DNA from 4 places in the Aeribacillus sp. FSL k6-2211 genome. Region 1 is predicted to be linked to each of the others. Evidence: riboswitches for the same ligand, from Rfam matches in the RefSeq annotation. Region 1 holds a riboswitch; each other region holds the start of a gene.
The links. A riboswitch is a leader RNA that binds a small molecule or an ion and turns the genes downstream of it on or off. The one in region 1 is predicted to bind S-adenosylmethionine.
Positions count from the first base shown of each region.

Region 2: linked by a shared signal. The riboswitch ahead of metK (methionine adenosyltransferase) and the one ahead of NSU19_RS16665 (2,3-diketo-5-methylthiopentyl-1-phosphate enolase) in region 1 are both predicted to bind S-adenosylmethionine.
Region 3: linked by a shared signal. The riboswitch ahead of NSU19_RS06085 (methionine biosynthesis PLP-dependent protein) and the one ahead of NSU19_RS16665 (2,3-diketo-5-methylthiopentyl-1-phosphate enolase) in region 1 are both predicted to bind S-adenosylmethionine.
Region 4: linked by a shared signal. The riboswitch ahead of NSU19_RS05605 (bifunctional homocysteine S-methyltransferase/methylenetetrahydrofolate reductase) and the one ahead of NSU19_RS16665 (2,3-diketo-5-methylthiopentyl-1-phosphate enolase) in region 1 are both predicted to bind S-adenosylmethionine.

Region 1 is NZ_CP150190.1:3,439,523-3,447,040, reverse strand. It holds gene NSU19_RS16690 (YfkD family protein) at 1-656, shown strand, start outside; gene yfkAB (radical SAM/CxCxxxxC motif protein YfkAB) at 713-1,834, opposite strand; gene NSU19_RS16680 (UPF0236 family protein) at 2,750-3,340, shown strand; gene NSU19_RS16675 (hypothetical protein) at 3,362-3,733, opposite strand; gene NSU19_RS16670 (hypothetical protein) at 3,760-4,302, opposite strand; SAM riboswitch class I at 4,667-4,772, shown strand; gene NSU19_RS16665 (2,3-diketo-5-methylthiopentyl-1-phosphate enolase) at 4,851-6,074, shown strand; gene NSU19_RS16660 (2-hydroxy-3-keto-5-methylthiopentenyl-1-phosphate phosphatase) at 6,050-6,760, shown strand; gene NSU19_RS16655 (methylthioribulose 1-phosphate dehydratase) at 6,757-7,404, shown strand; gene NSU19_RS16650 (cupin domain-containing protein) at 7,427-7,518, shown strand, end outside.
Region 2 is NZ_CP150190.1:1,014,151-1,021,668, forward strand. It holds gene pckA (phosphoenolpyruvate carboxykinase (ATP)) at 21-1,610, opposite strand; SAM riboswitch class I at 1,879-2,070, shown strand; gene metK (methionine adenosyltransferase) at 2,276-3,481, shown strand; gene NSU19_RS05090 (phosphatase PAP2 family protein) at 4,172-4,702, opposite strand; gene NSU19_RS05095 (gamma carbonic anhydrase family protein) at 4,875-5,402, opposite strand; gene NSU19_RS05100 (alpha/beta hydrolase) at 5,471-6,250, shown strand; gene NSU19_RS05105 (tetraprenyl-beta-curcumene synthase family protein) at 6,287-7,366, shown strand.
Region 3 is NZ_CP150190.1:1,226,753-1,234,270, forward strand. It holds gene NSU19_RS06080 (aliphatic sulfonate ABC transporter substrate-binding protein) at 1-891, shown strand, start outside; SAM riboswitch class I at 2,125-2,262, shown strand; gene NSU19_RS06085 (methionine biosynthesis PLP-dependent protein) at 2,379-3,494, shown strand; gene metC (cystathionine beta-lyase) at 3,487-4,650, shown strand; gene NSU19_RS06095 (TAXI family TRAP transporter solute-binding subunit) at 4,819-5,826, shown strand; gene NSU19_RS06100 (DUF1850 domain-containing protein) at 5,900-6,418, shown strand; gene NSU19_RS06105 (TRAP transporter permease) at 6,456-7,518, shown strand, end outside.
Region 4 is NZ_CP150190.1:1,134,078-1,141,595, reverse strand. It holds gene NSU19_RS05635 (Cof-type HAD-IIB family hydrolase) at 1-799, shown strand, start outside; gene NSU19_RS05630 (hypothetical protein) at 932-1,072, shown strand; gene NSU19_RS05625 (DegV family protein) at 1,388-2,266, shown strand; gene NSU19_RS05620 (DUF3941 domain-containing protein) at 2,298-2,429, shown strand; gene NSU19_RS05615 (HPr family phosphocarrier protein) at 2,772-3,050, shown strand; gene NSU19_RS05610 (YajQ family cyclic di-GMP-binding protein) at 3,195-3,686, shown strand; SAM riboswitch class I at 3,788-3,909, shown strand; gene NSU19_RS05605 (bifunctional homocysteine S-methyltransferase/methylenetetrahydrofolate reductase) at 4,018-5,877, shown strand; gene metH (methionine synthase) at 5,870-7,518, shown strand, end outside.

The DNA of each region.
Region 1 (7,518 bases):
ATCCGAGGCAAAATCTTCCTTATTTACAGCCAAGTGAATTAACAAAAGAGTTAATCAAAACATCCAACGTCCCGATTGAAAATCCTGTTTTAATTAAAATGTTAAATGAGTCTTCCATTACACCTTCTCCAACCGCCATAGGATATAGAGCCGCCATTTACTTGGGACGGTGGGCATTGAATTATGAATCTGAGGAAACAACAGTCAATTGGGAGTATCAAAAAATCAATACAAACTTTTTTGACAATCGAGGCGGTAAGTCGCCCGTTCAAATTAGCTATAAACAGGAGGCGCAAAAACGGGTAAAAGGAGGATTAACCGCTAGAATTTCTGATCATAAAGATGTCAAAAAATTGATGCTGATGAAGGCGGCAAAGAAATCGAAAATGCCGCTAGCATTTGAAACAATTGTCGGCTTCGGGACGAAAAAAAATCAAGTATATAATATCCCGCCGAAAAAAATGGGGTATTTATACGCATACGTTCCCGCTGTCAACGAAAAAGGAAAAGTCACTTACGGAGAAGTGTATTTAATGTTAAGGGGAAGCAAGAAGCAAATTGTTGTCAAAAATGTTACGCAACAAGGCATTGGAGCATGGATTCCTGTGCAGGATCGGGCATCCTTCCACTTTCTTATTACCAATCAGCCTAGATAATAGAAAAGGGCGGGCGAAAGGCAAATATATTGCCGAAAGAAGCCCAAGCCCTTTTATTATATGCGCGCTTTTCTTTTTGTAAAATCTAAGTCTCGGTAATAACTATTTTTCACTAAAAGATTCGGTCCAAGACACGCTACGTTTGGACAATGGCAATTCAGCTGTTGGGCAATCGGGGATTGCATCCATTTTTCATAGGCTGATAAAAGAGTATCTTTTTTGATGTTTCCAAGCGGCGGTACATCGCCGAAATCTGTCACAATAATGTCCCCTGTAAAAATATTGACATTGAGACGGGATCTGCCGTCAGGGTCATTTCGAACAGTCACGTTTTTGCTTTCTCTCAATCGCTTCAGCAATGCTAAATCTTCCTCATTGTCGCTGCAAGCGTAAAACGGGAGTGTTCCAAACAGCATCCACACTGATTCGTCGCGGATATCCAAGAGCTTATGAATTGCTTCGCGTATCTCATCCAAGCTGAGCGTTTCAAGATTGCTAGCGAAATCACTTGGATACATTGGATGCACCTCATGGCGTTGACATTTCATTTCGTCTACAATTTGTCTATGGATTTTTTCAAGATGAGGAACCGTCCGTTTATTCAGCATCGTCTCCGCTGAAACAATTACTCCCGCTTCAGCCAGAGCTCTAGAGTTTTCAATGATTCGTTCAAAATATTTTGCACGTTCTTTATATGGAGGCTTCTTTTTCATCATTGCAAATCCGGCTTCAACAAAATCATCGACCGTTCCCCAGTTATGGGAAATATGCAAAACATCTAAATACGGGATAATTTTTTCATAGCGTTTCAAGTCCAATGTTAAATTGGAATTGATTTGGGTTCGTATCCCGCGTTCATGTGCGTATTTTAAAATGGGAACGACATAATTTTCCACAGATTTTATCGAAAGCATCGGCTCCCCGCCGGTAATCGAAAGGGATCGCAATGTCGGCACTTCGTCTAGCCTTTTTAAAAGTAAATCGAGCGGCAGCCCTTCCGGATCTTTCGGAGATAAAGTGTATCCTACAGCGCAATGCTCACATCGCATATTGCAGATTGTGGTGGTGGTAAATTCTATATTTGATAATGTTAATTCACCGTATTCCTTCATATCTAAATAAGCTTCCCAAGGGTCATAGGAAGGAGTAATCTTTTTGAGGGTTGTATAAGTTTCCATAAAAATCATTTCTCCTTTAATTAACGTTCTCAAGACATAACGTTCCTTATGACGATATTGCCCTGTTACCTCTACACCGTTTTTTGAATTAATGCTTCCAGCAATGCGGAATACCCTTGAAGCATCAACCGCCCTAGAGTCGCCCCCTAGCTCTTTTAATTGTTCTAAGAAGTGATTTTGTACCGCTTGCCATAACGGTGAAGCTTTGTAAGGAACAGGCTCTTTAAGCCAAATTAAAACCATTTCTTGACCGCTAAAAATGATTATATTCGGCTCTGGAATCGATTGGCCAAAATAATCGTATTCTAATTTGCCGATGATCCAGTTCGAATTATAATTAAACAAATAAAAATCTAAATCAACATATAACGACTTTAATTGCCTTATATTCGTAATTTGTCGGCTAGGCTTATAAAATTGTATTCTAGCTAAAATAAACATCCTCTTCGAGCCATTCGGTTAGTTTTTCAGCCAATTCCTGTGGTTTGTAATGATATTGGATGAATTTACCTTCTTTTTTCTTTGCAACAGTAATCCATCAATCAGAGTTATGATGATGAAACCATGCATGGTATCTAGCGTTATCTAGCCTTTTTGCATTTTCCATAAATATTTTCTGGTGTGCGTAAAATGTTTGTGGGAGAAATTCTTAGAATTCCCGATGAGGGGGGTAGGAACGTAGGTTCGTAATCCCCTCATCGGGGTCACCAAGCGAAAGCGCGGTAGGATCCCAAGCAGGAACATGAAAAAAGGACTCTCTCCCTGATAAGATGATTATTGACCACACTATCAAACAGGAGGAGAGAGTCCCATGAATATTCAACAACATCTTACCACAAATTCGTTGACATGGAAAGAGATCGAACTTGATTTGTTTCGGCCCTGCAAAACGCCTTCGCCGAGCTGTTTACGGCTTTGTTGGAGGACATCGACCGACAATTGGCGGAAACCCGGGACAAGCGCCGGTACCACTTGAAAGACAAACGACGCTCCACGATTCAAACCCTGTTTGGCGAAGTCACCTTTGAGCGAAACTACTATTTAGACCGAGAACAAAACCGTTACACGTTTTTGCTTGACTCCCTTCTAGCGTTTGATGGATCGCAGTCAATCAGTCCTTGTCTAGAAGAAACGGCGGTGGGATTGGTTGTGGAGTGCTCTTCTTATCGCAAAGCGGCTTGTACGCTTGCCCAGATGGTCGGGTATCCGGTGATAAGCCATGAGGCGATCCGCCAGTTGGTGCTCGAAGCCGAAGCTCCGCTGCACTGCCCGGTTGACCAGCAATATGGACGGATGCTGTTTGTGGGAGGCCGATGGACTGTTTGTCTCTCGCCAAGGGAAGAGAAAACGGGCCAAGGAAGACAAATCCTGATCGTTCACGAAGGGTGGAAGCGCAACGGCTTACGGATCGAATTCGTGAATCAGCGCCATTACGTCCATGAGGGCAAGAGGGAGGGCTGTCAAGAAAAACTCGACAGCCTAAAATTAAATCCAGATTTTAATTAACAAATTTAATTGTTTCCACCTTTAAAATTCCCTTTGCTCTTCCACCTTTAGCATTTCCTTTTCTATAACGTCTACCAATTTTTTAGTACTATACATATATAGCACTAACTCTTTATCCCCATCTTCAATGTGGATTTCAGCTTGAACCCTTATTTTTGATGGCTTTCCTTTATAGATAACATCGAAAGTTCCAAACTCTTTGATCTCATTGTCTTCATTCATTTTATCTATTTCAGATAGAATCATGTTGATTTCTTCTTGAGTCAAGCCTGAATCTAAAATTGAGTTTGATAAATGGTTTAAAAAGGGTTCTATCTCTTCAAGATCAAAATTCATTCCTGCAGCATAACGTGCTTCTTTGTATTTAGTAACTTTATTCCAAAAATTAATCATAAAAATAGGTTCCTCCTATCAAATGTTTAATTTTCAGGTTTAATTCTAGAATATAAAACATCATGTTCTTTAATTGATCGATCCTCGTTTTTAATTAAATCATCCGTTCCAGTAAATAACATATAACATCCTTTCCTTACATACGATTCACTTATTCCTAGCAATTTAGCTAATTTGTAATTCGAGAAATCAGGATTCAACTCAATTGCTTGTCTAAGTTTTTCTAAGTTCTTATCCGTTTTATTGCGCTGTTCTTTTAAATACTCCTCACGGCTTTTTACGCCCATTTCCCGGCGTTTTTGTTTCCTTCTCCGCTTTTCATTCGCATCTATAATCGTGCTTAAATGGCGTTGTTCGTCCTCTGTTATATCTAACCATTCAATTAATTTTTTATTGCTGATATTATATCCAGCGCCAGGATACCCTTTTTCTCTGGCTATTCGGTTTGCTTCTTCGTTATTCCGTGCATAATAGGCCTTTTCAGCGCTTCTGGTGGATCTTCTTAAAGGCTCATTAAACTGTAAATTAAACGTTAGCGTTTGTTTTAAGGCTTCTTCTGGATCATTCAAAAAGCAACATAACCAATAACGGTACAAGAAACAAATTGTCTCACGATAACCAGTAACGTTATAATTGCGTAATTCAACCAGTTTTTCTAAGTCTAGTAATCTAGCATGATGCGATCGGAAGACGTTAAAAAGATGTTGTACCTTCTTTTTTCGTCCTCTTTTTTTAGGCTTTCCTGTTTTGGCTCAACCTCAAGTTCCGGTAAATACCTCAAATTGTAAACTGCACCATTAAATAATTGTAGCATGCCATCAGAAAAATGTAAGCGAATTTGAATCGAATATGATGTAAAAAAGTGTTGACAGAGGGGAAGGATAGTGGCATAATCCAAGTAAACGAATAAGAATTATAAAGTTAATAATAAAACTCTTATCAAGAGCAGGTGGAGGGATGAGCCCAATGAAGCCCGGCAACCGACTCATATGATGAGCACGGTGCTAATTCTCCCAACAGAGATGTTGAAAGATAAGAAGTTGTTTTGACAAAAAACCTCTTCTTATTGAAGAGGTTTTATTTATATAAAAAAATCTGAATGAAGAGGATTGAAAAAATGGGTCACGTAACAGCAGTATACCAAATCATTGCGAAACGAGAAGATTTAGAAAAAAAAGCAGAAGACATTGCTCTTGGATTAACGGTAGGTTCGTGGACTGACCTTCCTCTTTTAGTGCAAGAGCAGTTAAAAAAGCATAAAGGACAAGTGGTTGAGATAAAAGAAACAGGCGAGGATCCATCCTCCGGCAAAACGATTGCACAGCTTCACATTCGCTTTCCGGGAGAAAACTTTTCTAAAGACATTCCTGCCATCTTAACGACAACTTTTGGAAAATTATCACTAGATGGAGAAATAAAATTACTAGATTTGCAGTTTGACGATGAGATCTTTCGGTATTTTCCAGGTCCTCGATTTGGAATTCAGGGGTTACGAGAAAAACTTGGCGTTTACGACAGACCGTTAGTGATGAGCATCTTTAAAGGTGTAATTGGACGTGATATGGATTACCTTCTTGCCCAATTGCGGGAGCAGGCTCTCGGGGGCGTCGACTTAGTAAAGGATGATGAAATACTTTTTGAAAATTCGCTCACATCATTTGAAACAAGAATAAAGGAAGGCAAAAAAGTTCTTGATAACGTGTATCAAGAAAAGGGACACCGAACTTTGTATGCGGTCAATTTGACGGGAAAAACATTTGAATTGAAAGATAAGGCAAGAAAAGCAAAAGAATTAGGTGCCGATATTTTGCTATTTAATGTTTTTACATATGGACTCGATGTGCTGCAAGCATTAAGGGAAGATGATGAAATCGCCCTCCCAATTATGGCTCATCCGGCGTTTAGCGGATCGTTTACTTCATCCGAAAAATATGGGCTCTCTCATTCCTTATTGCTTGGAAAATTGATAAGAATTGCTGGAGCAGATTTTTCGTTGTTCCCTTCACCATATGGCAGCGTTGCATTGGAGCGTGACAAAGTTTTAAAAGTGAAAGAAGAATTGGTGAAGGAATCAGTTTTAAAACCAGTTTTTCCTGTTCCATCTGCTGGCATTCACCCGGGTCTTGTTCCCATTTTAATTCATGATTTTGGAAAAGATTGTGTCATTAATGCAGGAGGCGGTGTTCACGGTCACCCGCAAGGTGCTCAGGGTGGAGGAAAAGCTTTCCGTCAGGCAGTTGACGCTGTTTCCCGGGGTGTTCCCCTTAATGAAGCAGCTGAAGACATAGAATTACAAGAAGCAATTCGGCTCTGGGGATGGAAGGAGGCACCGTCCAATTGAAGCCAGTAATATTTTGTGATTTTGATGGAACGGTGACAAAAAAAGATAACATCGTTAGCATCATGAAGCGTTTCGCTCCAAAAGAGTGGGAGCAATTGAAGGATGGCGTCCTTTCCCAGTCGATTAGTATTCAGGAAGGAGTCGGCAAGATGTTTGCACTTCTTCCATCTTCTTTAAAGGGTGACATCATTCACTATATTTTAGAAACTGCAGAAATAAGGGAAGGATTTCGCGACTTTGTTCATTATGCGAAAAACATGAACATTCCTTTATACATTGTCAGCGGCGGAATCGATTTTTTTATTAAACCGCTGTTGCAGCCTTTTGATTCTATTACCGCACTGTTTTGCAATAAAGCGGATTTTAGCGGAGAAACGATCACCATTCATTGGCCTTATACGTGTGATGAAAAGTGTCCCAACCAAAATTGTGGGTGCTGCAAACCGACAATTATTCGGCAAATTGCAAATGCTGACACTCATTCCATCATCATCGGGGATTCCGTCACAGATTTAGAAGCCGCGAAGATTGCAGATACAGTTATTGCACGTGATTATTTATCAAAAAAATGTCAAGAATTTTCTATTCCTTATCAATCTTTCGAAACCTTTTACGACTGTATTGACATTTTAGAGAAGACAATAAACAAAACAAATTTCATAGAAGAAAAAGGTGGCGCAAAATGAGTGTCGTTTTAACTCGTGTTCATGAGCTTGCGGAGATTAAAGAGGAGCTTGCTGCGAGGGATTGGTTTATGGGGACAAGCGGCAATTTAGCCATAAAAGTTCAAGATTCCCCGCTTCAGTTTCTTGTGACCGCAAGCGGCAAAGATAAACGAAAAAAAACGAAGGAAGATTTTTTGCTTGTTGATGGAGAAGGAAATCCTGTAGGCGCAACACAGCTGAAGCCTTCGGCAGAAACGCTGTTGCATTGCGAAATATATAAAAGAAGCAAAGCCGGCTGCAGCCTGCATGTACATACGGTTGCAAATAATGTCATCTCTGAACTTTATGGTGACGCTGGGAAAATTGTATTTCAAGGACAAGAACTGATAAAAGCGTTTGACCGCTGGGAGGAAGATGCAGAATTACAGATTCCGATTATTTATAATTATGCCCATATTCCTACATTAGCAAGCACTTTGGGCGATTTCGTGGAGGAGGATAAAGGGGCAGTTCTTATTCGCAACCACGGAATTACTGTATGGGGAAAAGATGGCTTTGAAGCAAAGAAAATTTTAGAAGCTTGTGAATTTTTATTTCAGTATCAGCTTGCTCTTATTCAAGCAAAAGCCGGTCTCCTTGCGAGTACAGGAGCTTTAAATAATTAAACATTTTAAGGAGGTATTTTACATGACAACGATTAAAATTCAAGGAACAAACGAAGTTATCAGCAATCAAGAGGAAGTGATTTCATTTTTAAATCAACAAGGTGTTATTTACGA
Region 2 (7,518 bases), 1.7 Mb from region 1:
GCCGAAAGTAAGTAATTTTTTTATATGATTGGACCGCCAAGTTCTTCAATTTCCTTCGGAACGTTCGAGAATTTTTTGAAGTTCTCTTTGAATGCTTTTGCTAATTCATACGCTTTTTGTTCATAAGCGTTTTTATCACTCCATGTTTTAATAGGCTGTAAAACTTCATCAGGCACTCCTGGAACATGAGCAGGAATCGCCAGCCCGAAAATAGGGTCTTTTACAGTTTCCACCTCATCGAGTTCGCCTTCCAATGCTGCCTGAACCATGGCTCTTGTATAAGCAAGTTTAATTCGTTTTCCTACTCCGTATTCTCCGCCGGTCCACCCTGTATTGACTAAAAATACTTTCACATCGTGTTCTTCGATTTTTCTTCCGAGCATTTCAGAGTATCTTGTAGCTGGAAGCGGAAGAAATGGTGCGCCAAAGCATGTGGAGAACGTTGTTTTAGGGGAAGTAATACCCCTTTCCGTTCCAGCAAGCTTGCTCGTATAACCGCTTAAGAAATGATACATAGCCTGTTCTTTCGTTAATTTGCTTATTGGCGGCAGAACACCGAACGCATCAGCTGTTAAAAAAATAATAGTGTTAGGGTGACCCGCAATGCTCGGTTTAGCAATATTGTCAATCGCTTCAATTGGATAAGCCGCACGGGTGTTTTCTGTTAATAAGGAGTTGTCATAATCAGGAATTCGTGTCGATTCATCAACCACAACGTTTTCCAAAACGGAACCGAATCGAATAGCGTTATAAATTTGAGGTTCTTTTTCTTCAGACAAGCCGATGCATTTTGCATAACAGCCGCCTTCAATATTAAAAATACCAGATGAAGACCAGCCGTGTTCATCATCACCAATTAATCGGCGTTTTGGATCGGCGGAAAGTGTTGTTTTGCCTGTTCCCGATAAACCGAAAAAGAGCGCGACATCGCCTTCTTGACCGACATTGGCGGAGCAGTGCATTGAAAATATATCTCTTTCTGGAAGCAGGAAGTTCATGACGGAAAAGATAGACTTTTTCATCTCGCCTGCATATTCAGTTCCGCCGATCAGGATTATTCTCTTTTCAAAAGAAATAATGATAAATGCTTCTGAGTTCGTTCCATCCACAGCTGGATCTGCTTTAAAGGAAGGAGCGGAAACAATTGTAAACGGATTTTTATGCTCCTTTAAATCGTCTTGGCTTTTCGGACGGATAAACAGTTGGCGAGCAAATAAATTTTGCCACGCCAATTCATTGACCACTTGAATTGGAAGACGATATTTTTTGTCAGCTCCGGCAAATCCGTTAAAAACATAAATTTCATCTCTATTTTTTAAATATTGTATGACTTTTAAGTACAGTTTTTCAAAAACTTCTGATGAAATTGGCTTGTTGACGGGTCCCCAATCAATTAAATGCTTGACAGAATCTTCTTCAACGATGAATTTATCTTCTGGTGACCGGCCGGTATATTTGCCTGTTGTAACCGAAACTGCACCTGTATTTGTTAAAAAACCTTCTTTCCTAGCTAAAACTTTTTCTACAAGCCGTGCGACTGGTAAATTATGATATGCATTTGGTCCGCTGATCAACGAAGCTAATTCATTTGATACATCTACAATATTCATATACATACCATCCTTTTTTTGCATATTTGAAATGGTTTTATAGAAATAGTATAACACATTCGCAAAAATAATCCATCCTATTTATCGATTTCTGAAAATAATGTTTTTACTATATATTTTGCCTTCATTTTTGGGCATCATACGAATCATGATTGATCAGCTGATACTGAAATAATGGATATCAGATGATTTGGAAAATTACAGAGAAGCTTTATTTATTGTTGACAAGTACTTTTTTGCTCCTGTATGATATACATTTGAACGGATACTCTTATCCCGAGTTGGCGGAGGGACAGGCCCTATGAAGCCCAGCAACCGGCTCGTTGAAAGAAGACAGTAGAATATGGCTTTCAAAATCCCGGTATTCTATGGACATACAACATGATGCGAAAGAATTCCATATTCATAGACGAGCAATGGTGCTAACCTGATGCAAGGTTATATCCTTGAACGATAAGAGTGAAAGGCAATGATGTTTATAACAACCTTTCCTCTGGCAGGGAAGGTTTTTTCTATGTATAAGAGAAATCTCGTTTAGCCAAGTTTTTCTTATCGTACGCAATTTTGATATGTTTACAATAGTGGCGAGGGAATGAGTTCCGTGTCAATGTCAAGGAGTGTAGCACTCCATAAACATCATTTTAAGTTTGAGGAGGATGCAGTAAATGACAAAAAAGCGCCGTCTGTTTACATCTGAATCCGTAACGGAAGGGCATCCGGACAAAATTTGCGACCAAATTTCAGATGCGATTTTAGATGCCATTTTAGAAAAAGATCCGAACGCACGTGTAGCTTGCGAAACATCTGTCACAACCGGACTTGTATTAGTCAGTGGAGAAATTACGACAAGCACGTATGTGGATATACCAAAAATTGTGCGAGAAACGGTCAAAGAGATCGGCTATACGAGAGCTAAATACGGTTTTGATGCTGAAACTTGTGCTGTTTTAACATCAATTGATGAGCAATCACCCGATATTGCTGCAGGGGTGGATAAAGCTTTAGAAGCGCGAGAAGGACAAATGACTGATGAAGAAATTGAAGCGATTGGCGCTGGAGATCAAGGGTTAATGTTCGGTTTTGCATGCAATGAAACGAAGGAATTAATGCCTCTCCCGATTTCCATTGCCCATAAGCTTTCACGCCGGCTTACAGAAGTTAGAAAAAGCGAAGAAATTCCTTATTTGCGTCCGGACGGAAAGACGCAAGTTACGGTAGAATATGATGAAAATGAACAGCCGGTTAGAATTGACACAATTGTCATATCGACTCAACACCATCCGGAGGCAACTTTAGAACAAATTAAGCAGGATATTAAAGAAAAAGTAATTGATCCGGTTGTTCCAAAAGAACTGATCGATGAAGAAACAAAATATTTCATCAACCCTACCGGACGTTTCGTTATTGGCGGACCACAAGGAGATGCAGGATTAACGGGACGAAAAATCATTGTCGATACTTACGGAGGCTATGCGCGCCATGGCGGAGGAGCTTTCTCAGGAAAAGATCCGACGAAGGTAGACCGATCTGCAGCTTATGCGGCTCGTTATGTAGCGAAAAATATTGTCGCAGCCGGACTTGCAGACAAATGCGAGGTTCAGCTGGCCTATGCAATTGGTGTAGCGAAACCTGTCTCTATTTCTGTTGATACGTTCGGTACTGGCAAAGTAAGCGAAGATGTTTTAGTTGAATTAATTCGCAATAACTTTGATTTGCGCCCAGCTGGCATTATAAAAATGCTTGACTTGCGCCGCCCGATTTACAAACAGACAGCTGCTTACGGTCATTTCGGACGCAACGATCTAGATTTGCCATGGGAACGCACAGATAAAGCGGAAGCTTTGCGCGAACAGGCTCATCAATATTTGTAAAATAAAAAAGGTGTCCAATGCGATGCATGCATTAGACACCTTTTTGCTTGTGCGCCCGGCATGGGTGTAATCTATAGGGTGAAAGTCCCGAGCTGCGAAGGCAGAAGTAGCAGTTAGCTTAACGCAAGGGTGTCCGTGGTGACGCGGAATCTGAAGGAAGCGAGCGGCAAACTTTGGGTCTCTCGGAACACGAACTTCATATGAGGCTAGGTATCACTGGGTGAGTTTGCAAGACAAAACAAAGCCCTTTCTGCCGAAGGTGATACAGAGTAAATGAAGCAGATGGATGGAAGGAAAGATTACACTCTTACCCGGGGAGGTCTGGCTGGCACGCCAAGTAACCTTGGTAACCTATCTAGTGATAGATAGCTGAACCGTCAGAAGTCAGCAGAGGTCATAGTATTAGTTGGTCTAGAACAACTAAGAAGGACCGAACAATTAAGAGAGAATAGCCCTTGGCATTCAGTGAGTCATGATGAACACAGAAAACGTAGTACCTCACTTGAGGGAGGAAGCGGTGAATCCCGTGGGAGATCTCTTGGAGGGTGGAGTGACCACTGGCATAAAGAGAACAGCTATTCACGGAAGTTATAAAGACTTGCGTCAATTATCTTAATTGAACCGCCGTATACGGAACCGTACGTACGGTGGTGTGAGAGGACGGGAGTTAATCGCTCCCTCCTACTCGATTTATGGTCCGAATGCGACAAAACAGATGGTGCCTGCTGAAGCTCCTAGAACTATTCCCGCCAGCACATCTGAAGGGTAGTGTAGGCCAAGAAAAATTCTTGATAGTGCCACACTGAATGCGAGAGGAAGCAAAATCCATGTTAAGGCTGGAAAAAAGAGCAAAAATGGTGTTGCCACTGAAAATACAGCTGTCGTATGTCCAGAAGGAAATGAATGGTCAGTTAACGGATTTTCTAACACTTTTGTTTCAAATAATGTAAGATAAGGCCGTCTGCGTGGATAAATTCTTTTCACAATGAAAACCGGAATATGACTGAAAAAAAGAGCAGCTGAACTTGCCAAGGCAACAGTTTTTACAGGTTCATTAAAAAATAACATCAGCATTAAACATGTTGCAATTGAAAAAACAGCCCCTCCTAAATGAGTAATATACCGAAAATAAACATTCAGTCCTTTTCGTTCAAAATGCGAATTAATCAGTTTGAACAACTTGCACTCAAATTGGTAAAGCTGATTCAGCAGTCTGCCCATGTTAAAGTTCCTCTTTTCAAAAAGCAAAAATTCTTATAAAAAATTTTCTCTCATATTTATGTAAACTTCAACAAATCTAATAAAAATTTTACAAAATTTTAAAAATGCATGAAGCTGCCCGGTAAAGAATGACATTTGAAAGAGAAAGTTTTAAAATGTTTTTATAAGCAATTTATATGTTGTTCATACGAGCAATATTTTTATAATATTGAGCTTTTTCGATATACTCGCGACGGATGCGCTCCATATCTTGAAGATCTTCTTCTGTTAATTCTCTAATCACTTTGGCGGGTCTTCCGAATGCTAAAGTTTTCTCAGGTATCTTTTTGCCTGGCGGGACAAGACTGCCTGCACCGACAAAAGCGCCTTTTCCGATTTCTGCTCCATCCAGAATAATCGAACCCATTCCAATTAGAGCTCCTTTCCGCACAATCGCACTATGGAGCAGAACTTGATGGCCGACGGTTACATCATCTTCAATAATTAACGGTTTATTTGGGCTCTGGTGCAGACAGCATTGGTCTTGAATATTGACCCGATTTCCAATAATAGTTGGGGCGACGTCACCGCGAATAACCGTCTGAAACCAAATGCTTGATTCATCTCCTATTTGAACATCGCCGGTGATTGTGACAAAATCAGCTATATAAGCCGAATCGCTAATTATAGGTTTTTTGTCTTTATATGGATAAATAACCATGGGAACCATCCTTTTCTTTTTTTCATATTATAACAAATTTTCCGTCATGTTCGGAAAGGAGTTAATTTATGTGGAAATGGGTAAGTTCTAGTCCTAAAGCTGTGATTGTCATCATTCATGGAGCTTTAGAACATCATGGACGTTACAAATGGCTGATAAAAAAGTGGCAAACAAACGGGTACCATGTTGTCATGGGGGATTTGCCAGGACAAGGAAATTCATCCTCCAGACGGGGACATGTCCAATCGTTTGATGAATATATTGATGAAGTTGACCGTTGGATCAGGGAGGCTCAATCTTTCCAATTGCCGCTTTTTTTGCTGGGGCATAGCATGGGCGGTTTAATAGCCATACGTACGCTGCAGAGAAATAAAATTCCGTTAAACGGGGTCATTTTATCTTCGCCATGTTTAGGAATTTTGCAAAAACCGAGTAAAGCGCTCGATCTTTTGGCAAAAGGATTAAATATTTTCGCGCCTAGGGTACGCTTTGATTCCGGTTTGACAGTTGAGATGGCAACGAGAAATAAGGAAATTCAAGACATAAACAGAAACGACTCCCTTTACGTAAGAAAAGTTTCTGTGCGCTGGTACAGAGAGCTTCTTCATGCTATTGAACTAGCATTTCAGCAGCTTCCGCAGTTTCCAGATGTCCCTCTTTTCGTCATGCAGGGAGGAGAAGACAAAATTGTTGATAAATCAGCAGTTCAAAAATGGTATAGTCAGTTGAATCTCACGAAAAAGAGCTATAAAGAATGGGAAGGACTATATCACGAAATTTTTAATGAACCGGAAAGAGAACTTGTTTTTCAAGATGCGTTGAGATTTACAGAAAGCCATTTAACATAAACACTGGAATTTTACAATGAAGAGGTGAGTTGATCTTTGAGTATACCTGAACACCCTATCAGCCTTATGTCAAGAGTTTATAGGGAAATTCTTCCGACCGTCCATTATTACTTAGATGGGTGGAAAAAAAAGGCTGAGGAAATACCGAATCCTGAATTGAGAAAGCAGGCGCTTGCAAGCATAAATACGAAGGCATTTCATTGCGAAGGAGGAAGCATTTTAGCGCTTTTGTCGAACTCTCATATAGAGGAATGCATAGAGTTTATCGTTGCTTATCAAACGATTAGCGATTACTTGGATAATTTATGCGACAGAAGCACTTCTTTTGATCCGGAAGATTTCCGCATGCTGCACCAATCAATGAAGGACGCACTGTCGATTCATGCAGAATTAAAAAATTACTACCAATTTCGTGAGGACCAAGATGACGGCGGATATTTAAAAGAGCTTGTCATGACATGCCAAAGAATGCTGAGCCAATTGGAGAACTATCCGGTTATAGCTGGCTATTTGATGGAGCTTTGCGAATATTATTGTGAACTGCAAGTACATAAGCATGTAATAGAAGAGGAAAGAGTGCCAAGGCTAGTACAGTGGTTCGAACAATATAAATCTTCCCTCCCGGATATGCGGTGGTATGAATTTTCTGCCTGCGCTGGATCGACATTGGGCATTTTTTGTTTAGTCGCCTATGCATTTCAGCCCAGCTTTAACGAAGCGATTGCCAAAAAAATTAAAGACGGTTACTTTCCATATGTGCAAGGGCTTCACATTTTATTGGATTACTTTATTGATCAAGAGGAGGATCAATTGGAGGGCGATTTAAATTTTTGCAGTTTTTATGAAAGCACATCAGAAATGATGGAACGATTAGCTCATTTTGTACATGAAGCGGACAAAAATTTAAAAGGTATTCCGAACGAAAATTTTCATAAATTAATTAACCGCGGATTGCTCGGCATTTATTTATCTGATGACAAAGTATTAGTACATAAAGATTTAGGAAAGCTGGCTAAAAAATTAATAAAAAAAGGAGGAACAACCTCCGTTTTCTTTTATGTGAATGCTAGGGCATATCGAACGTTCCGAAAATGGAATTTGATTAAATCTTCTTGATGGATAAAGCTAGCCGGGATATTATTCCCGGCTATTTTGCTTGTGCGCCCGGCATGGGTGTAATCTATAGGGTGAAAGTCCCGAGCTGCGAAGGCAGAAGTAGCAGTTAGCTTAACGCAAGGGTGTCCGTGGTGACGCGGAATCTGAAGGAA
Region 3 (7,518 bases), 1.9 Mb from region 1:
GTAGTTATCGGCTATTTTCCAAACATTGACCATGTTCCGGCGATGATTGCGAAGGAAAAGGGCTACTATGAAGAAGCGCTTGGGGATCAAGTAGAGATTGAATATAAAACTTTTCCGGATGGCGGCGCTTTTATGACAGCGTTGAAAACAGGCGAAATTGATGCAGGGCTTGTTGGTCCAGCTCCTGTCATGAATAACTATTCTAATGGTGCAGATGTGAAAATTATTGCTGGTGCGTCATCTGGGGGCACTGTCGTCGTGGCAAGCAAAAAAAGCGGAATCGAAAGCTTAGATGATATTCATAATAAAACATTCATTACTCCTGGTGTCGGCTGCACTCACGATGTCCAATTTGAAACGTATTTGCAAGATTACGACATTGCTTCATCAAGAATCGGCGGCACATTAAAGCATACAACCGGAAACCCGGCTCAATATCAAGCTTTCTTTGAATCGGGAAAAGTGGATTTAGCCGCTGTGCCTGAGCCTTGGGCTTCATTATTAATAAAAGATGGAGCGAAAGTGATTGTCGATACGAAAGACATCGCCTATGGCACTACACTCCCGAACACTGTTTTAGTGACAAGCAACAAATTTATTAAAGAAAATAAAGATTTAGTTCAAAATATCGTCAAAGCTCACAAAAAAGCTGTCGACTTCATCAACGAAAACAAAGAGGAAGCACGCGATATTGCCATTCAATCAATTAAAGATATAACAAATCAAGAGCTTGACCCAGAAATTATTGACAGTGCTTGGGAACGTGTCCGCTATACAACCGAAGTGGATGAAAAAGTTCTTCAAGACTTTTCCAACTCTTCTTACGACTTGAAATTTTTAAAAGAAAAACCGAATCTTAAAGGTCTTGTGGATACAAGCTTTTTGAATTAAGCAATCACCCCCTATACAGAAGATTTTTGAAACTATGCGGCTTCTGGATAGGGGGCTTATTTTTCCATTTTTTGTTGATGTTCATTCAAGATGAAGCAATTGCTAAAACAGGGCTTATCCCGAAAGTTGTTTATGACTATGCCTGTATATTGGGATTCCGCTGTTGCGAGAGCTTTTATCTAATTCGCTCGACTAAGCTCCCATTTTTTAACATTGTTTGCCATTACTTAATGGCTATATGAATTTCAATTTCTCCATTTGGGCTTTAGGCTGTATTTTTCAAGCACGCTCTATTAAACCAGTTTCTTCTTGCTTCCAAATCTTACTCCAAGTTTTAAACATGCCTTGTTCGTCCGTTTTATCTACTTGAAAAACTTTATTTTCATGTTCCTCGGGATTTCAATTAAAAGCTTCCCCATTATTTTCTTCAATTGCAATGCTTAATAAATAATCTCCTCTGTAGTCGCTTTCATAATCATAATAAATTCCGTACACATTGTTTTGATGATGTTCCAGTTTTTAGAAAGCGTTTTCCTACATAGTTTTGATTTGCCCCATCATTTGCTCGTCATGAAAATTATTGGTTCGAATGCTGTCGATTATATACAGCATCATAAACAGTCTTTCCTTTCCATAATATTGATAAAAAAGAGAAGGCGCATCAGTAAAGAATGTTCAGCAAATTTTCCAACGGCATCGTTTATGTTCATCTTTTTTGCTTTCCAGCTTCACCTGCAAAACAAATATCGCATCTTCGTTCTCCGTTCAGCTGCTATATGGAATACGGGTTCGTTTGACAGAAGTTGGCGAAAAATTTATCAAACGATTAGTTTGCCAATTCAATCGTTTCATTCTCTGTTTATTAAATTCTCTTAAAATTTTCCAATTCCTCTAAAGAAGATCACCTCGTTCACAATTTTTCTTAAAAATACGACAGCTTCCGAATTGGATATTTGCATTTTAAAATCAATTCAAAATTTAGGAAGCCTCAGGGAAAATAAAACCGCTTTTATTGAAATGATGGAGGATTAAAGGTGATCCATACAAAAAAATTTCCCTTTTGGCTTTCGCAAAAAAACATTTCAAGAATCGACGGGTTATTTAAAGAATGTTCTTATTTTTCTTTAGTTTTACTGAAAATAAATCAAAATTATCGGAATTGTTGGCAGGAAACGTCTTGAATTTTTTTTAAAACTGAGGTAAAGTTATACCTATCAAAAGTTCATATCGGAATTCTTATCGAGAGAGGCGGAGGGAACTGGCCCGAAGAAGTCTCAGCAACCGGTACAAGGACGGCGGCATGATAACCTTTGTACCAAGGTGCTAAATCCAGCAAGCATTTTGCCGTAAGATATGCTTGGAAGATAAGAAGGAGCCAAACAATAAACGCCTTCTTCTTATGAAGAGGGCGTTTTATTTTTCAAGCCTCCTCTACAGGCAATGAAAGCAGCACATTTTTACTAACTAAAAAAGGAGGAAAGTCAAAGATGAATATTGAAACAGTTTTGGCCCAATTAGGAAATCGAAGTGAAGCTCTTACAGGAACAGTAAGCGCACCCATTTATTTGTCCACAGCCTACCGGCATAAAGGAATAGGTGAATCAACAGGTTATGATTACACTCGGACAAAAAATCCAACGAGAGAGCTTGTCGAGGACGGCATAGCCAAATTGGAGGGAGCCGATCAAGGATTTGCATTTTCTTCCGGAATGGCAGCGATTCAGACGATTATGGCTTTATTTAAAAGTGGAGATGAACTGATCGTTTCAAAAGATTTATATGGCGGGACATACCGCTTGTTTGAAGAAGAGTGGCGAAAATACGGTCTTTCCTTCCACTATGACGATTTTACGTCTCGCGAATATACGGAATCATTAATAAACGAAAATACTAAAGCGATTTTTCTAGAAACGCCCACTAATCCGCTTATGCAGGAAACATCGATTTCCTCATTGGCGGAATTGGCCCGGAAGCACAATTTGCTGCTGATCGTTGACAATACGTTCTACACGCCTGTTTTGCAGCGTCCGATTGAAGAAGGAGCGCATATCGTGATTCACAGCGCAACGAAATATTTAGGCGGTCACAACGATGTCCTTGCCGGCCTGGTCTGTGCAAAAGGGAAAGAAATTTGCGAAAAATTAGCCATGCATCAAAATGCAATTGGTGCGGTATTATCTCCTTTTGATTCGTGGCTGCTGCTTAGAGGAATGAAAACTTTATCATTGAGAATGGCCAAACATCAGGAAAATGCAAGGGAGCTGGCGGCATATTTAAAAGAGCTTCCTGAAATTGATGATGTATTATATCCTGGCAGAGGCGGAATGCTTTCCTTCCGTGTGAAAAAAGAAGAATGGGTCAACCCGTTTTTGCAGAATCTGAAATTAATCTGTTTTGCGGAAAGCCTTGGAGGGGTAGAAAGCTTTATAACGTATCCAGCTACCCAAACACATGCGGACATTCCGGAAGAAATCCGAATTCAAAACGGTGTATGCAACCGGCTTCTCCGTTTTTCTGTAGGGATTGAAAGCGTGGAGGATTTGAAGGAAGATCTCAAGCAGGCATTGCAAGCAGCTGCGAAAGGGGATTTACTAAATGCATGACCAATGGAGCTTTCAAACAAAATTGATTCATAATAAACATAAGGTTGACCCGACAACCGGTGCTGTCAGCGTGGCGATTCAGCAAGCGTCAACGTTTCATCAGCAAACATTGGATGAATCTCCTGAATTTGACTACAGCCGTTCAGGAAATCCAACACGAAAAGCGTTGGAAGAGGCGATTGCCGAACTGGAAGGCGGAGTGAGAGGCTTTGCGTTTGCTTCTGGGATGGCCGCTATATCAACAGCTTTTCTTTTACTTTCTTCCGGTGATCATGTTTTGGTCACAGAAGATGTGTACGGCGGAACATACCGGATCGTTGCCGATGTTTTATCGCGCTTTGGCATTGAATATACGTTTGTCGATATGACGGACCTTGATGCCGTAAAAGCAAATATACGTCCGAACACAAAAGTGATTTACATTGAAACGCCCTCGAATCCGCTGTTAAAAGTGACGGACATTCGAGCAATTGTGCAGCTTGCAAAAGAAAATGGCTGTTTAACATTTGTTGATAATACATTTATGACTCCGGCTTTGCAAAGGCCTCTCGATTTAGGGGCCGATATTGTTTTACATAGTGCAACAAAATTTTTGGCAGGTCATAGCGACTGTTTGGCAGGACTGGCAGTTGTGAAAGATGAAAAGCTTGGCGAAGCGCTTTACAAACTTCAAAATGCCTTCGGCGCTGTTCTCGGCCCGCATGATTGCTGGCTTGTATTAAGAGGGTTAAAAACACTTCATGTGCGGCTGGATCAATCCGTCAAAACAGCTTCTCAATTAGCAGAATTTTTGAAAAAGCACCCTGCCATTAAAAAAGTGTACTATCCAAGTCTTCACGATCACCCAGGGTCAGATATTCATTTGCGGCAAAGTGTCAACGGTGGAGCGGTTTTATCGTTTGAACTAGAAGATGAAAAAGCGGTCAAGATTCTTGCTGATCATGTTCAGCTGCCTGTTTTTGCAGTCAGCCTTGGTGCAGTTGAATCGATCTTGTCGTATCCAGCTAAAATGTCCCATGCCGCGATGCCGAAAGAAGAACGGATCAAAAGAGGGATAACCGATGGTCTTCTTCGATTAAGCGTAGGGCTAGAAAATTTTGAAGACTTAAAAAATGATTTGGAGTCTGGTCTTTCTACTGTTTTGGCCTATCAATAAATTTTTTCTTACCTTAATAGAAGACAGGGAGATGTCGAATACCGACAATTCCTGTCTTTTTTTTATGTTGATAATCTAGCTGACATATTATCCCACATTTTTTCATTTGTTCTTTAATATGATAGTAATGCACCCAAAGTCAAACGAATTTAAAAAGGGGGAGTATCAATGATCAAATGGCGAAGCGGACTTATATTCTTAACAGCTCTTCTTTTCATAATGATCATTTCTGCGTGTGGAAATAACAGCGAAGGAGGAAGCAGCAAAAGTGATGGCTCCAATCAAAGCGGGGAAAAGGCAGGAAGCAAGACGTTAAGCATTTTAACCGGAGGCACAGGAGGAACTTATTACCCGCTCGGCGGATCGATGGCGCAAATTATTTCGGAAGAAACGGACTTTAATGCAAATGCACAATCTTCAGGAGCATCTGCAGAAAATATGCAAGCGCTAAAAAATGGTGAAGCTGATATTGCGTTCTCGCAAACTGATATTGCTGCTTATGCATTAAACGGTGAATTGATGTTCAAAGACAATAAAGTCGACAATGTTAAAGCAATTGGGACTTTATATCCGGAGACGGTACAAATTATTACAACAAAAGGTAGCGGCATTAATTCTGTTGAAGATTTGAAAGGCAAGTCGGTTTCCGTTGGTGCCCCTGGGTCTGGAGTGAATGCAAACGCACAGCAAATTTTAGAAATTCATGGATTAAGCTTTGATGATATTAAAGCGCAAAGCTTATCTTTTGACGAATCAACGGACGGCATTCAATCCGGGAGCATAGACGCTGCATTCATTACTGCAGGGACACCGACGGCTGCAGTTGAATCGCTCTCAGCACAAAAAGAAATTAAAGTAATTCCGATTGCCGATGACAAAATCAAACAATTGATCGAAAAATATCCTTACTATGCTGAAGATACAGTACCAAAGGGGACATATAAAATTCCTGAGGACGTAAAAACAGTCGCTGTAAAAGCGATGCTGGTCGTCCGCGGCGAATTGGATGAAGATGCCGTATACAATATTACAAAAGCGATTTTTGAAAATACAAATAAAATTACTCACGCAAAAGGCAAATTAATCAAAGCGGAGGCAGCCCTTGATGGAATAGGCAATTTGCCGCTTCATCCAGGGGCTGAAACGTATTTTTCAGAAAAAGGAATCCAGCCATAACGCATCAAAGATAGGCCGTTTTAAACGGTCTATCGATTTCATTTATGTAACTCCATTTTAGGCGGGGATTTTCATGAGAGCTAGGATGAAAGCTTTGTTCATCTGTCTTCCCCTTTTTATGACAATCAACGTTTTTTTATTTTTCCTTCCTATTGTAAATGCCATCGCTTTTTATCATGAAGATCAGAATGACTTATTAGGTTATCTGCCTGTCCGTGATGATGACTTGTTTCAAATTCAGTACACTCATTCCATCCATCTTACGGATGTGAAGGAGACATATACATTACGCAATAATAAAATCATTCAGACAGAACTTGAGTATGAAAATTTTGCTGTTGGAATGCCTTCTAATGTGGAAGGGGAGGGGAAATTTTTAGAAAAGGATGGAAAATTTTTTATAAAAAACATGGAGCGAGAATTTTCCTATATTGATTTGAGAATTGGACAAGTACAGGCCGATCACCGAATTGTTTATCAAGGTATTAGCTACAAATTGGCGGATTTTTTTGGACCCGGATCATGGGTAAGAATAAAACCGGCAAAAATCAGTATTTGGCAGCAGGTGAAAGGAGTGAATATTCGTGAGTAAAGAGAAATTTGACGTACTGTCAGAAGAAGAGCAGCAAATGCTGATGGAAAAATATGATCCTGAAGCCGGGACGAGGAAACTAAAAGGAGTGTTGGGCGGCATCGCATTTGCCGGATTATTGGCATTTTCGCTGTTTCAGTTGTATACATCAATTTTCGGTGTTTTTACAGCGCAAATCCAGCGCTCTGTCCATCTCGGTTTTGCGCTTGCTTTGATTTTTCTTTTGTTTCCGGCTAATCGAAAAAAGAGGAAAGAATATAAATTTCAAGTGGCCTGGTATGATATCATCCTTGCGCTTTTGAGCGTTGTCGTGGGGGCGTATTGGCCGCTGTTTATTAACGATATTGTCATGAGAGTAGGGATGCTTACAGAAACGGATTTTTATATTGGCATCATCGCTATTTTGCTAGTTTTAGAGGCAACGCGCCGTGCAGTGGGTTTGCCGATCACCATCATCGCTCTTCTTTTTTTAGCGTACGCTTATTTCGGTCCTTATATGCCGGATTTCCTTCAACACAGCGGACTTAGTTTTGATCGGATTGTGCAAACGATGTTTTTTACGACGGAAGGAATACTCGGAACCCCGCTTGGAGTGTCATCAACCTTTATCTTTTTGTTTCTCCTTTTCGGCTCCTTTTTAATTAGAACTGGGATTGGTCAATATTTTAATGATTTGGCCGTTGCCGTTGCAGGGCGCAGAATTGGCGGTCCTGCAAAAGTAGCTATTTTTTCCAGCGCTCTTCAAGGAACGATCAGCGGAAGCTCAGTTGCCAATGTCGTCACATCCGGCGCGTTTACCATCCCGATGATGAAAAAGCTTGGTTATAACAAAGATTTTGCAGGAGCGGTGGAGGCTTCTTCATCTACAGGCGGTCAGTTAATGCCGCCGATAATGGGGGCAGCTGCGTTTTTAATGGTTGAATTTATCGGAAACGGCATTACGTATTGGGACATTGCCAAAGCGGCAGCTATTCCGGCTATTCTATATTTTGCAGGGATTTGGATCATGACTCATTTTGAAGCAAAGCGAATCGGTTTAAGAGGCTTGTCAAAAGAAGAAATGCCGAATCGGAAAGAAATTTTGAAAAAACTGCATTTGT
Region 4 (7,518 bases), 1.8 Mb from region 1:
ACATTTAATCGCATTGGATTTAGACGGCACATTGCTGAAAGATGACAAAACGATTTCTCCTTTTACAAAAAATGTTTTGCAAAAAGCACAAGAAGAAGGGCATATCATATGCATTTCAACAGGAAGGCCGTTCCGCTCGAGCAAAATGTATTACGAAGAATTAAATTTAAAAACCCCGATTGTCAATTTTAACGGGGCCTTTGTCCATCATCCGCTGGATGAATCCTGGGGATTTCATCATACAACCCTTGATGTATCTGTTGTAAAAGAAATTGTAGAAATCGCCGAACAGCATCAAGTCCATAACATTTTAGCAGAAGTGCTTGATCATGTTTATTTTCATTACCATAATGAACAATGGTTGGATATTTTCAGTATAGGAAATCCGAAAATTGAAATCGGCAACTTAAAAGCTGTTTTAAATCGCGATGTCACAAGCATGTTAATCCATTCAGATGAAGAAAATGTCAAGCGGATTCGCCATTATTTAAATGAAGTTCATGCGGAAGTTGTAGACCACAGAAGCTGGGCTCACCCGTGGCATGTTATTGAAATTATCCGAGCAGGCATTAATAAAGCAGTCGGATTGCAAAAAATCGCCGAATTTTACAATATCCCTCGAAAGCAAATTATCGCTTTTGGCGACGAAGACAATGATTTGGAAATGATCGAATATGCGGGATTAGGCGTTGCAATGGGAAACGGAATTGAGCCGCTCAAAGAGATTGCTGATGAAATTACGCTGACAAATGAAGAAGACGGAGTTGCAAAATTTTTAAAGGAATTGCTGTCCCTTTAATCTTTGCAAAAGTCCAAAAGTTCGATTATCTTTTTACACCTCACAACAATTGACAAGGATTTAGATGTTTAAAAAGGGATACCCTATAATTGACGAACTCATTTCGTCAATGATCAAAAGGGGGATTCCAACTTGGGCAAACGGAATAAATCGAAACGATTCATTGAGCAAGGAAAAGGTGCTGTCAAAAAACATGATGAAAAGTTTCCATACCGTATGACGTTTGCCGAATCAGAAGCAAGAGTCAATAACGAAGCAAGCTTCGAAGGATAATGCCCTTCCGTTCATTTTCGAATCCTTTTAAGGGCTGTTTTTATAATGAACAGATCGAATTTGAACAGACCAATCTTTGTACAGCATCTGCATCGAGAAAAAATCGAGCAGGCATAACACCATCCAGAATGCCGATTGTACGGCACATTTTGAACAAGGAATAAATATGAAATGGACGAAACGAGCTCCTCTTGTTTCGTCCATTTTTTCTTTTTTTGTCCTTCTTTTTTAAATTTTCAGTTTGCACAAATTGTATTGTTTTCTATTTGTGATCAAGATAGACTATATGTAAATGAAAAAAAGTAGGTGTGATTAATGAATATTCACATTATCGCTGATAGTGCTTGTGATCTGCCTGTCTCTTTTTTAAACGATCAAGGCGTTTCTTTCATCCCTCTTCGTGTCCACCTTGGCGAGAAGGACTATGAGGATCAATTGACAATCAAACCGAAAGAAGTTTACGACTATATGAGAGCTGGAAACGTTGCTAAAACATCACAAGCATCACCGGAAACAATCACCAATCAATTTGAAAAGCTGGCGAAAGACAATCAGCCGGCGCTGTATATTGCCTTTTCTTCCGAATTGTCCGGTACATATCAAACTGCCGTTATGGTTCAGCAGCAATTGCTTGAAAAATATCCGAATTGGAAACTGCAAATTATCGATTCGAAATGTGCTTCACTTGGGTATGGACTTGCTGTCCGCTACACCATTCAATTAGCAAAACAAGGACTTGATTTAGAACAAATGGCAAATGCAGTAAAAGAGTATTGCAGTCATATGGAGCACATTTTTACAGTTGATCGCCTGGAATATTTGGCTCGCGGCGGGAGAATCAGCAAAACATCTGCGTTTGTTGGCGGACTGCTTAATATCAAGCCGCTTTTGCATGTCGAAGAAGGAAAGCTGATCCCGCTGGAAAAAATCCGCGGGAAAAAGAAGCTTTACCGGAGAATTCTTGAGCTGATGGAAGAGCGTGGAGACGGATTGAGTGAACAGACAATCGCCATCAGCCATGGTGATGATGAAGAAGCAGCTCTCGAATTAAAACAATTAATTGAAGAAACGTTTCATCCAAAAGAAATGATCATCCATACGATCGGTGCTGTCATTGGTGCACACTCTGGCCCCGGCACCCTTGCTGTATTTTTTCTAAATAAACATATTCAAGAAGCTTCATGGAAATCATAAGTATATAACAGTATGGAAAGGAGCTTCCTGAATGTCCAAAACAAGCGATAATGATAAAAAAGCTGTAGACAACAATGCAAAACGACACGAAAAAAATCTATTGAAGGAAAAAAATCGAGAGCTTGGAAAACGGCAATACTCAAAGAAAACGGATCATTTATAATGCCCGCCTGTCGGGCTTTTTCTTTTTTTGAAATATCTCTAAAGGCGAGTCTTCCACCTCTTCTATCCGGACGTTCTGAAAGAAAAAGACGCTTTCTTATCTTACAGTATGCATCTTTTCTCTAGCTTTTGTTTTCATTTTTGTCTAATAAAACATGGGCGGGGCAATAACTTTCAATTTGATTAGGCCATTCATTTCATTAAAAAACAGAGAAATCCAAAACGTTTCCATATTCAAAAGCGGAGGTCATTTTTTTATATGTAAGAGGAAATGACAAACATGTGGGAATCTATCCTTTATTAATGTAAGATATTGTAAAATAAGTATACAAGAGGTGGCACAATGAAGAAACATGAAATTTCCGTGTATCTTACAAAAGAGATGGAGCCGGAATATGTCATTTCCCTTGTCCATGAAGCGATTAAATTTAACAGCTACATTTTATTCCAAACAAAAAAGCTCCAATTAAATGCGAAAAGCGTTTTAAGCATGCTCGGTTTTTCCGCCTTTTTAGAAGGTCATGTAGTCATCAGCGCTGAAGGAGAAGATTCGCTCGAAGCAGTAAAAAACTTACAAGACTTTCTTTCCCCTAAATGTTCTAAAGCGACATCTTTAGCTTAATTGCATTTAAGCAGATATTAATTTCCTTGCCGTTGCTTTAAGTAACGGTTTTTTCATTTAATTTGCGAGGAACCCCTAAAAGAGTTGTTCAACTGAACGACATTCACTATAATGAATGTAAATAACGTTATTGGAGGTAAAAAGTTGGCTAAGGAGAATTCATTTGACATCGTCTCAAAAGTGGATATTGCCGAAGTGAACAATTCCATTCAAATGGCGAAAAAAGAAATTGTAAACAGATATGATTTCAAAGGATCTAAAAGCGATATATCCCTAGAAAAAGATGAGCTTGTGCTAATCTCTGACGATGAATATAAGCTGAATCAACTAAAAGATGTATTAGTAAGCAAAATGATTAAACGCGGTGTCGCAACCAAGAATATTCAGTACGGGAAAATCGAAAAGGCTTCAGGAGGCACTGTCAGACAAAGAGCCAAACTTGTCAACGGAATTGACAAAGAAAACGGGAAAAAGATCAATGCGCTGATCAAAAATACCGGGCTAAAAGTAAAAAGCCAAATTCAAGACGACCAAGTCCGGGTAAGCGGCAAAAGCAAGGACGATTTGCAAAAAGTGATTGCAGCTGTGAAAAGCGCCGACTTGCCGATCGACGTACAATTTATTAATTTTCGCTAGCTTTGCCCTGTTCACAAAATTGAAATTTTATATTGATTATTTTGATAAAATTCGTTAAATTAGGATTAATCCGTTGTTTTAAAATTTCATACGGTAAAGCGTTCTTATCAAGAGAAGCGGAGGGACTGGCCCGATGAACCTTCAGCAACCGGATTACCCAAAAACTTTGGGTACCAAGGTGCTAAATCCAGCGATGCGTAAATTTGCGCTCGGAAGATAAGAAGAAGGGGAAATTGTTCAAGAAAAAGTCTTCTTCTTAGAAGGCTTTTCTTTTTTATATAGGTGTTCGCCTCCTTGCAGGCGCCTATTTCATTTGATTGGAGGACTTTTTATGGGGCTTTTACAAGATTTACAGAATCATATATTAATTGCCGACGGAGCAATGGGGACTCTACTATACTCATTCGGAATAGACAGATGCTTTGATGAGCTAAACGTTTCAAAACCGGAAGAAATAGAACGGATTCATTCAGCCTATTTAGACGCAGGCGCAACTGTTATTCAAACAAATACATACGGCGCCAATCGCATAAAGCTTGCCAGATATGGGCTGGAAGATGATATAAAGATCATCAACCAAAAAGGGGTTGAACTTGCAAAGAGGGCGTTACAAAAAGCGGAAAACAAAGGGTATGTCATCGGAACAATCGGCGGCATCCGTTCGTTTCAAAAAAGCGCCTTCACGCTATCTGACATTGCCGAAAATTTTCGTGAGCAGCTTCATGTCCTTTTATCCGAAAACGTAGATGGCATTATTTTAGAAACCTATTACGACTTGGAAGAACTGAAAACCGTTTTGCAAATAGCTAGAAAAGAAACGGATTTGCCCATTATCACAAATGTTTCTTTGCACGAACAAGGCGTCTTTCAAAATGGAACAAGATTGGCAGACGGTTTGAAAATGCTTGAAGAACTTGGTGCAGATATTGTCGGCCTCAATTGCCGTTTAGGCCCTTATCATATGCTGCAATCTCTGGAAGAAGTGCCGCTGTTTGAACATGCCTTTTTATCCGCTTTTCCAAACGGCAGCCTGCCAAGGTATGAAAACGGAAGATTAGTTTATGAATCAGATGAACACTATTTTTATGAAGCGGCTCTTCAATTCCGAAAACAAGGTGTCCGGCTTCTCGGCGGATGCTGCGGAACCGCGCCGAAACATATTCGGGCAATGGCTGAAGCGGTATCAAACCTCCCTCCTGTCACAGAGAAAGAAGTAAAAGAACGAAATGTTCCAATTCATGTTTTACCTATGAAAGAAAGTCAAGAAACTCCTCTCCCAGATATTGCAAAAAACAGACGCTCAGTGATTGTAGAATTGGACCCGCCGAAAACGCTCGGCTTGGAAAAATTTTTAACAGGAGCAAAAGCGTTGAAAAAAGCGGGGATTGATGCAATTACGCTTGCGGATAATTCCCTTGCTACACCAAGAATCAGCAATGTTGCTTGCGCAAAAATTGTGAAAAGCCGTTTCCAGCTTCGCCCGCTCGTTCATTTAACATGTCGTGACAGAAATTTAATCGGCATTCAATCCCATTTAATGGGGCTGCATACGCTTGGCCTGCACGATATTTTAGCGGTCACCGGCGACCCGTCCAAAATCGGTGATTTTCCGGGTGCAACCTCTGTCTATGATTTATCATCGTTTGATTTAATCAGTTTAATTAAGCAATTTAATGAAGGTTTGTCATACTCCGGAAAATCACTTGGTCAAAAAACAAACTTTACTGTTGCCGCCGCCTTCAACCCGAACGTAAGACATCTTGATCGCGCAGTTCAGAGACTTGAGAAAAAAATCAGCTGTGGAGCCGATTATTTTATTACGCAGCCGCTCTACTCGGAGAAGCTGATCGAAGAAGTATATGAAGCAACAAAACATCTGAATGTTCCGATATATCTCGGGATTATGCCGTTAATAAGCAGCCGCAATGCTGAATTTATTCATAACGAAGTGCCAGGCATTAAATTGTCCGATTCGATTCGCGAACAGATGCAAAAAGCAGGCAATGATAAAGAAAAGGGAAAACGAGAAGGACTTGCCATTGCAAAATCGCTTATTGACGCAGCATTTGACCTGTTTAACGGCATTTACTTAATCACTCCGTTTTTGCATTATGAGATGACAGTCGAGCTGACGGAATACATTCATGAAAAAGAAAAGGCAAAACGAGAAAGGAAGATTTCCCATGTATAACATAAAGGAACAGCTGGAGAAAAAAATTTTAATACTAGACGGAGCCATGGGAACAATGATTCAAGCTGCAGAATTATCTGCGAAAGATTTTGGCGGTGAAGAATATGAAGGATGCAACGAATATTTAAACATCACTTCCCCTGAAACGATTGTCCGTATTCATGAAGCGTACCTTGAAGCAGGCGCTGATATTATCGAGACAAATACGTTTGGCGGTACAAGCATCGTCCTCGAGGAATATAACTTGGGGCACCTTGCTTTTGAAATAAATAAAAAAGCAGCTGAGATTGCAAAGCGCGCTGCAGAAAAATATTCAACACCGGATTGGCCTCGTTTTGTGGCAGGATCAATGGGGCCAACGACTAAAACGCTCTCCGTTACAGGCGGCGTCACATTCCAACAATTGGCAGAAGCTTATCAAGTTCAAGCGGAAGGACTGTTAGAGGGGGGCGTTGATGTACTTCTGCTTGAGACAAGCCAAGATATGCTCAATGTAAAAGCGGGTTACTTAGGAATTCAACGAGCTTTTCAAAAGCTCAAGAAAGAAGTGCCGATCATTCTGTCCGGAACGATAGAACCGATGGGAACAACTCTTGCCGGTCAAGATATTGAAGCGTTTTACATTTCAGCTGAACATATGAATCCAATTGCCGTTGGCTTAAACTGTGCGACAGGCCCGGAATTCATGACCGATCACATCCGCACATTGTCTGAAATCGCCAATACCGCTGTCAGCTGTTATCCGAATGCCGGACTGCCTGATGAAGAAGGACGCTACCACGAATCACCGGAATCTTTAGCCAAAAAAATCAGAGGGTTTGCAGAAAGAGGCTGGCTTAATATGGTCGGCGGCTGCTGCGGAACAACTCCCGAACATATTCGCGCAATAAGGGAGGCAATGGAAGGCTTAAAACCGCGAAAAATCGTCAAAAAGCAAAATCAACATACGGTATCAGGCATCGAGCCCCTTCGCTATGATGAATCAATGCGCCCGCTGTTTGTCGGTGAACGCACAAACGTCATCGGTTCGCGTAAATTCAAGCGTCTCATTGCGGAAGGAAAATTTGAAGAAGCAGCGGAGATCGCCCGCGCTCAAGTGAAAAACGGCGCCCACGTCATCGATGTCTGTCTCGCAGATCCGGACCGAAACGAGCTTGAAGATATGGAAAACTTCATCCGCGAGGTTGTAAAAAAAGTAAAAGCGCCGCTTGTCATTGACTCAACCGACGCCAATGTCATCAGAAAAGCGCTCGAATACTCACAAGGGAAAGCGATCATCAACTCGATCAATTTAGAGGACGGCTTAGAACGGTTTGAAGAAGTTCTCCCGCTTGTGAAACAATTCGGTGCAGCTGTTGTCGTCGGAACAATCGATGAAGACGGAATGGCTCTGACTGCGGAGCGAAAGCTGGAGATTGCCAAGCGGTCTTATGACATTTTAGTCAATCAACACGGTATAAGTCCAAGCGACATTATTTTTGACCCACTCGTCTTCCCTGTCGGCACAGGTGATGAGCAATATATCGGATCTGCCCAAGAAACGATCGAAGGGATCCGTTTAATTAAAGAACATCTTCCCGGCTGTTTAACTATTCTCGGGATCAGCAATGTTTCTTTCGGGCTTCCGCCGGTCGGCAGAGA